Regions from separate parts of the Lysinibacillus sp. NPDC097231 genome, predicted to be linked through region 2. Evidence: riboswitches for the same ligand, from Rfam matches in the RefSeq annotation. Region 2 holds a riboswitch; the other holds the start of a gene.
What was found. A riboswitch is a leader RNA that binds a small molecule or an ion and turns the genes downstream of it on or off. The one in region 2 is predicted to bind FMN.

Region 1 (4,436 bases), on a different contig from region 2:
TCCGGCTCTTCCATTACCATTGAAGGAGACGCAAGAGTTATCAATAACCACGCAAACAGCAACGGGGATCCCCAAAATGCTTCCCGTGGCGGCGGAGGGATTGCGCTTTTTGCGTCGAGCCTTACGGTAAATGCGAATGCGACCTTCAGCGGCAACTCATCTTTAAGCTACGGCGGAGCAATTTGGACTTTTCCGACATTCACTCCCATCTCCACTGTTACCATTACGGGCGGGACGATTGAAAATAATACAGCAAATTTTGGCGGTGGCATCTCCATGGGCGCCGTTCCAGGCTTCACACCTACCTTAACGATAACCGGCGGCATAATTACGAATAACACCGCATTCACAGACGGTGGCGGCATCATTGCCATGGGTTCGCTCGTTTCGATTGCCGGTGCTGAAATAACAAATAATACCGCTGGTGGGGACGGTGGAGGTATATTTACGGATGAGCTCGCCAATGTAACAGTATTTGCCTCCGTTATATTCAGTGGAAACCTCGCGTCGAGATATACGTATTGGGCAATCACAAGCGGCGGTGACAGCGATATATATAAGACACATATATTTACGGAGCATTTCAGCACTTTCATCCCAGTTCAGACGCCACCACCGTTGGTATGGTCTTTTCTAAATGCTTATAACAATTACGATATCAACTATGTTAAGCCGGTGAAAATCGTAACAGTAAACTTTGTAGAGTTCAATAATCCTGCCCATGTGATACATTCAACTATTATTGACAGTTTTATTGGGGCCACGGTAACCATTCCGCCATTTGAAACGTTTACGGACATCAATGGTACGGTATGGACATTATTCCCACCAGACCAGCCTGCACAAACAATACAATTAATCGATCCTGAGGCAGATTACGTCGTTACATTCACTTACGCAACAACTACACCTCCACCTCCACCTACACCAATAATCACATTCACACGTAGGTCCCTTAACGCTTGCTGTAAGTCCAACATACGCTGTAATCCCAGCAATTGAACCTGTTAAAGAAGGAGCCGTCAAGATGTTTTCCGGTTTGGATTAAAAGAGCAGTTCATTCCTGATTATTCTTTGCATGGTGGTGTTCACCTTCATTCAGCAAATGTTTACTGTGCGAAAGCGAAGCGACAGCAACATGGTTTTATCTGTTGCTGCCGTTACGTTTGCACTACGCCAAGGCGAAACTGATTGATTAGAAAAATTTTTATAACGAATTATATGGATAATATAATAAAATAGTGTTATCGTAAGAAATAGCTAAATAAAAATATCCTTCAGGGTAGGGTGAAATTCCCAATCGGCGGTGATGAAGAGATTCAAAGTCCGTGAGCGAAAGCTGATTTGGTGCAAATCCAAAACCGACAGTTATAGTCTGGATGGGAGAAGGGTAAAAGAAAGAGCTTTTTAAATTTGTATGAATTTAAAAGGTCTATTTGACTATGATTTTTGTAAACTACTTCCCATCGTTTAAGTTGGGAAGTTTTTTGCTTTTATTTAGCAAATCAATTGAATAGCAAGATGTTCTTCGGGGTAGGGTGAAATTCCCAATCGGCGGTGATGAAGAAATTCAAAGTCCGTGAGCGAAAGCTGATTTGGTGTAAATCCAAAACCGACAGTGACAGTCTGGATGGGAGAAGAACAATGAGATGGTAACCTATGGAAAAATTTTTATCCATGAGGTTTATTTGTTGACGTCTTATTAATATGAACTCCCAAACCCCTTCCATCGAAGGGGTTTTTTGTTTGATGATAATTGGGAGGAGGTACAGACGGATAGAACTTTGAAAGTGACGGATAGAATCCTAAAACTGACGGATAGAATTAGAAAAGTGAAGGATATAGTCCCGAAATCGACGGTTAGAACCTTCAAAAATAGGAAGTAGGTGAAAAAATGTTTACAGGGATTGTTGAGGATATTGGTACTGTTAAAACCTTGCAAAACAATCGACAAAGTATGAAAATAACCGTCCTTTCATCAAAAATGGTGGAGGATGTAAATCACGGAGACAGCATTGCGGTCAATGGCGTTTGTTTAACAGTGACAAATTTTACTGAACGGGAGCTAACGATGGATGTGATGCCAGAAACTGTGAGAGCAACAAATTTACAGCAGCTCGCTGTTGGAGATCCAGTAAACTTAGAGCGCGCCATGCCTGCTAATGGACGTTTTGGCGGTCATTTTGTATCAGGACATGTAGATGGAGTTGGGAAAATATTGCGTAAACGGCCATTAGCAAACGCAGTCTATATTGATATTGAGCTGTCAGAAGAATTAACTAACTATTGTATTCCAAAAGGCTCCATTACGATTGATGGTACGAGCTTAACACTTTTTCAAGTCGAGAAAAAAAGTATCACAGTATCACTGATACCGCACACTTACAAGGAAACTATTTTAGGTATGAAGAAAATTGGCGCTCCTGTCAATATTGAAACAGATTTAGTTGGAAAATACATTCTACATCAACTTAAACGTAGTCAAGAAATACCGACTATTACAAGAGACTATTTAGCACAAAATGGATTTTAACATTTAATGATAGGGAGGAGCCAAAATTGCTATATTCGATTGAGGAAGCGATAGAGGATTTAAAACAGGGCAAGATGATTGTCGTGGTAGACGATGAGGACCGAGAAAATGAAGGAGACTTACTAGCGCTCGCGGAGTTTATGACACCTGAAACGATTAACTTTATGGCGACCTATGGCAGAGGTCTTATATGTACACCGATTTCGCAGCAACTCGCGCAAAAATTGGCATTACATCCTATGGTTAGTAACAATACTGATAATCATCAAACGGCATTTACCGTAAGCATCGATCATGTGGATACGACGACAGGAATAAGTGCCTTTGAACGCGCAATGACAATAAAAAAAATGATTGAACCTCAAGCAAAGGCGAAGGATTTTCGTAGACCAGGCCATGTATTCCCCCTAATAGCAAAGGAAAATGGTGTGTTAGAGCGAAGAGGACATACCGAAGCAACAATTGATTTAGCTAAGCTGTGTCACAGTATTCCTGCAGGTATTATTTGCGAAATTATGGGTGACAATGGCGAAATGCTACGCTTCAATGATCTTGTTAAATATGCAGCACAGCATCAGTTAAAAATGATTTCCATTGAAGAATTGGCAATCTATCGAAAACAAATAATGGCAGATAATAAAATAACAATTTGAAAGAGGAGAATAAAAAATGGGTAAAACATTTGAAGCACAATTAATTGGTACTAATTTAAAAATAGCCGTAGTAGTAGGTAGATTTAATGAATTTATTACAAATAAATTATTAGACGGTGCGCTAGATGGTCTAAAGCGTCATGGTGTAGATGAGGACTCTATTGATGTGGCATGGGTTCCTGGTGCATTTGAAGTTCCGTATATCGCGAAACAGCTAGCGGAAACAAAAAACTATGACGCTATTATCGGATTAGGTACAGTAATTCGTGGTTCTACAACACATTATGACTATGTATGTAATGAATCTGCAAAAGGTATTGCAAATGTGTCATTATCTACAAATGTGCCTGTTATTTTTGGCATTGTTACGACAGAAAATATTGAACAAGCTATTGAGCGTGCTGGCACGAAATCAGGCAATAAAGGCTATGATGCAGCAATGTCTGCTATTGAAATGGCAAACTTAAAGAAAATAATCGGTTAATATTGGGCATTGATGGCGTGGAATTTTAACTTTAAGGCAATTTAAACATTCATTATGCATCCTTGAATATTTTTCAAATCCATGGGAAAAATATGCGTAAGTGTATTTATTTATCCCGCATTAACGAGCGATAAGACGCCTACCTCAAAATTCAGCGGCAATGTTTTCTGCGCGAAAGCGAAGCGGCAGCAGCAATGTTTTCTGCGCGAAAGCGAAGCGGCAGCGGCAATGTTTTCTGCGCGAAAGCGAAGCGGCAGCGGCAATGTTTTCTGCGCGAAAGCGAAGCGGCAGCGGCAATTATACTAAGGTAATTAAACATAAATGTACTAATTTGGAGCTAGCTCAGTAGGAGATGAGGAATATTCAATGGAACAAGAGCTTAATTTGAAAACTTTGATGTCGCTATTTCAACGTTCTGCTGATGTAGTATTCCAAGCGTATAACTTTCAACAACATAAAGTGTATTTGATAAAATGTGAAGCGATGATTAATGAGGAAATATTGCAGAAGGTTATCGTTGATCGAGTCCAATCATTACTTTTCGAAACATCGGATGAACTGTTAGAGGACCAAATAAAAAATAATTTACACATTCCCTATCTTCAGAAAGTGTCAAATAAAGATGAGGCCATCACAAGAGTCTATAAAGGACATGTTTTACTGTATTTTGAAGATATTCATTTATTGTATTCAAGTTATATTCCTAAAAAACCAAATCGAGAGCCAACAGAAACGGCCTTGGAATTAGTTGTTAAAGGGCCGAGGG
Region 2 (4,436 bases):
GAGTCAGCACTTGAAAACTGTACAGGTGACCAAAAAATGGTCATTATTATGCGTTACTTTCAAGATTTATCAATTGCAGAAACAGCGCAAATACTAGATTGGACAGAAGCAAAGGTAAAAACCACACAGCATCGTGCTATTAAATTTTTAAGGCAACAGCTACAACAGGCTAGAGAACAGGAGGCGAAACGGCAATGACACATAACCAATTTGATGACGACCATCTTGAACATGTACTGAACAATGCCCCTAAGCTCTCTGACCGCCGTTCCAAAGAAGAAGTATTAAATCGATTATTGGCAGATGCTCGATTGCAGGATAATATCCATCTTCAAGAAGCTATAAAACTACCAATAGATGAAGAAAAAACATTGCAAGAACAGCAACACCAGGAAAGTACTGAGACAGCAGTGACAACAAAACGTAAAGTACGTAGATGGCCAATCTTTATGGGTGTTGCAGCTGTTTTCGCCCTAACAGTAATTGTAGGCTCCATGTCTTTGAAAAATAAAGATATAAACGTGGATCAAGCTAGTGCTCCTGAAACTGCTAATTACTCTACAATGCAGGATGAACGAGCTGCAAAAAGTGTTGAAAAACATGACGCTTTAATGGATTCTAACATTGTAGCAGAACATGAACGCATTATGTCACTGCGATCATCTGTATATGAGGAAGATTTGACAGATGCAGTTGTATTCCATATCGGTTTAGCAAGCCGTGATGCGGAAAGTGTACCGATGACATATATCATTCCAAATGAACGAGTTGCTACTGATTTTGGAGAAGATAAGCCTACAACTTTAAAAATGTATGAAAAGTATGCTCCACAAATTGAAGAGGAAGCGAAGGGTTTTACTTCCTATCATCCATATGAAGGGGAATTGAAAGAAAAGGGCGATAAAATTATTCATGTATTGCCAGAGAATAATGATTATGATATTGCTTCTGCGGCAGTTAATGAGTACTTGGGAACATTACAGGATACATTCTCAGATTCCGAGTATAACGATATTGAGTTTGAAAATCCAGATGGTACAGCTTATGAATTTTCTCAGGAAGGAGAACCTAGTAAGTCCATGGCGTTAACAAGCTCAAATCACTTTAATTATTATTTATACCAGAACGAAGATGGAGCAGAGTATTTATCCCCTGATTTTCGTCGAGCTTTTCCCACTGTTACAGAAGCTATTACAGATATGAGTAATATAAATGATGATATATATAAATCAGTCGTGCCTGAAAATATGACATATACTGTAAGTGAGGTAGCGGAAGGTGTTATCGTTACATTTGAAGAGCCTCTTGATTTAACAGCAATGGATCCAGTTCGTGCGACACAGTTAATTGAGGCAATGATGCTCACTGCTGCAAGCTTTGATAAACAATTACGTCTAGACAATGTTGTACAGGAAAGCTGGGAAGGATTTGATTTAACAAAATTCTTACCAAAGCCAGTGGGAGCCAATAAACAATATATGCCATAAACTTCAACACTTGAAGAATAGGCTGGAAAATCAATTTCAGGAGCATTCTTGCGTAGTCGAGAATGCTCCTGTCAGTTTATCTGTACCAGAAGCGAAACGTCAGATAAAGACTCCCACCTCAACGGTCAGCGAAAGCAAAAGAGGCCGTAAAAGCCCGATTAGTGAAGACTAATAATTAGTGAGGATGAAAAAAACACTGATTAAGTTTCTCTCTATGTTGCAATTGTCGACTCTATAAACAACAGGGCATCCACAAAACATATGAATCTAATCGGATTTTTTAAACAGAACTATTTACTTTTCCTTAATAATTCATTATAGTAAAGCTGTAGTATAAAATAATATTGATTCATCTTCGGGGCAGGGTGAAAATCCCGACCGGCGGTAATAGGGTTGTAAATCGCTAATGTTTTCTATCAGAGACATTGGCTCGAATGGTTTACAAAAGACTCTTCAGCCCGCGACCTGTGCAAAGTTTTTTGCATGGCTGACTTGGTGCAATTCCAAGGCCGACAGTTATAGTCTGGATGGGAGAAGATGGAGGTACGATCGTCATTCGTTGTTATGATTTTAGCTATTACGAGTGTTATTTGATGTGACTTTCACAGCTTGCTCAAAATGGCTAATCAATGGCGTTTTTTAATCATGCCTTTTCTCCCTTATGCTCTTTTGCATAAGGGTTTTTTATCTTCATTCAGTAGAAGACTCTCACCTCTACAGGTGGGGAGATGAATGCGGTTTTGTTTCCTTTTCAGTGGTCGAAACATCTACTGAATGAAGATAAAGCCTCCGGCGGATGTCACGGATTTTCAAAGGAATGAATTGTGCCCGCACAATTCAAAATCCGGACGCAATTACGCCAAGGCGAAATTGATAAATAACAATGGATCGTAACCTTTCTTCTTGCGAGATTGAATCAGCAAAGAGGAGAGAGTTTTCGATGAAGAAAAATGTTAAACTTCAATCGTTTATTACGATTGGCATGCTGAGTAGTATTTCGTTTTTATTAATGCTTTTTAACTTCCCAATTCCACCATTCCCGGCGTTTTTGGAAGTGGATTTTAGTGATATGCCAGCATTACTAGCGGCTATCACAATGGGGCCAGTAGCCGGTATTTTAGTAGAATTATTTAAAAATATTTTAGATTGGATCTTCTCGGGTACACCAACGGGAGTGCCGGTAGGACATATCGCGAACTTTACTACAGGTATTTTGTTTATTTTACCAGTAACGTTTATTTTTAATCGCTTTAAGACAATGGCGGGTCTTGTTGGAGGTTTAGCAGCTGGAACAGTCGTTATGGCAGTGGGTATGAGTTTTCTAAACTATGCAGTATTTTTACCGATGTACACTTACTTTTTAGGTATGGAACCTGTTGTAGGTGATTCACTATATAAAATGATTGTAGCTGGGATTTTACCATTTAATATTGTGAAAGGTGTTTTATTAACTGCCGTTATGGCATTACTATTCACAACTATGCGCAAATGGATTGTAAAACAGCGTTCAGTGTATGTAACTAAATAATATAGGAAGAAACCTCGAGTGATTAAATGCTCGAGGTTTTTTTGTATGAGACGGATAGAGCAATCGAAATGATGGATAGAAATGTAAAAGTGACGGGTAGAACGTATAAATTGGCGGATAGAATTGCAAATGTGACGGATAGATCATCCAAATGGGCTGGAATTTAGGTAATTTAGGTAATTAGGTAATGGAATTTGATATAGTCGAGCGTAGTATTTTCGTGTAGAATAAGGTAGAGTTTAGAAATGAGGAGTTTTGTAGAGATGAGTGAAAAAAAGGGACAGTGGTCTAGTAAATTAGGCTTTATTTTAGCATCAGCAGGTGCAGCAATCGGATTAGGGGCAATTTGGAAACTTCCATATGTTACTGGACAAAGCGGCGGGGGAGCATTTTTTCTTATTTTTGTTCTATTTACATTGCTGATTGGTTTACCGATGCTATTATCAGAATATGTTTTAGGTCGTGGTACACAGTCTGAGGCTGTCACTGCATATAAAAAAATAGCACCAACGAAAACAGGCTGGGCATGGATTGGTCGTATAGGGGTGCTAGGCTGTTTTTTATTATTAACTTTTTATAGCGTTGTTGGAGGTTGGATTTTTATTTATAGTGGCCTTGGTGTGACTGGGGCTGTTATTGATCCTGCCAACGATCCTAGTGAACTTTTTGGAAAGATTATAGGTACGCCTTGGATTACATTGCTAGGCTTAGGGTTGTTTACGCTAGCAAACGTACTAGTGATATCCCTTGGTGTGCAAAATGGTATCGAAAAGGCCAACAAGTTTATGATGCCATTGTTATTTATCATGTTTATTGTGCTTGTTGTGCGGGCGGTAACATTAGATGGGGCGATGGAAGGTGTCAAATTCTTCTTATGGCCAGACTTTTCTAATATTACTGGAAAGGCTCTATTAGAAGCGTTAGGACAATCCTTCTTTGGCCTGGCAGTAGGATTTTCTTGTCTTGTGACGTACAGCTCCTATTTAAAGAAGGATGTGAGCTTACCAAACTCAGCGGGCTCAGTTGTTCTTTTAACTGTGCTTGTATCGTTATTAGCAGGATTAGCGATTTTCCCTGTAGTATTTGCTTTTGATTTAGAGCCGGCATCTGGACCGGGCTTATTATTTATGGTGCTGCCAACCGCATTTAGTCAAATGCCGTTTGGCGAAGTGTTCTTGGCGATGTTTTTATTATTATTTTTATTCGCAACGTTAACATCTTCCTTCAGTTTATACGAAATTATCGTTGCTGCATTTATAGAAAAAGGGCGAATGTCACGCTCAGCATTGACACTGTTACTAGGTGTAGTAGTCTTTATTGCTGCAGTTCCAGCGGCACTTTCATCAAGCACCTTAGTGGATGTATCGATCTTTGGGAAAACAATTTTTGATGCAACTGATTTTTTAGTTTCAAATTTAATG

Region 1: linked by a shared signal. The riboswitch ahead of ribE (riboflavin synthase) and the one ahead of ACIQXF_RS18645 (ECF transporter S component) in region 2 are both predicted to bind FMN.

The regions. Positions count from the first base shown of each region.
Region 1 is NZ_JBIWDH010000012.1:53,245-57,680, forward strand. Features, by position in the region: gene ACIQXF_RS09505 (autotransporter outer membrane beta-barrel domain-containing protein) at 1-1,002, shown strand, start outside; FMN riboswitch at 1,270-1,395, shown strand; FMN riboswitch at 1,521-1,646, shown strand; gene ribE (riboflavin synthase) at 1,895-2,533, shown strand; gene ribB (3,4-dihydroxy-2-butanone-4-phosphate synthase) at 2,560-3,186, shown strand; gene ribH (6,7-dimethyl-8-ribityllumazine synthase) at 3,203-3,670, shown strand; gene ACIQXF_RS09525 (spore germination protein) at 4,037-4,436, shown strand, end outside.
Region 2 is NZ_JBIWDH010000036.1:46,118-50,553, reverse strand. Features, by position in the region: gene sigX (RNA polymerase sigma factor SigX) at 1-198, shown strand, start outside; gene ACIQXF_RS18650 (RNA polymerase subunit sigma) at 195-1,487, shown strand; FMN riboswitch at 1,835-2,030, shown strand; gene ACIQXF_RS18645 (ECF transporter S component) at 2,428-3,015, shown strand; gene ACIQXF_RS18640 (sodium-dependent transporter) at 3,279-4,436, shown strand, end outside.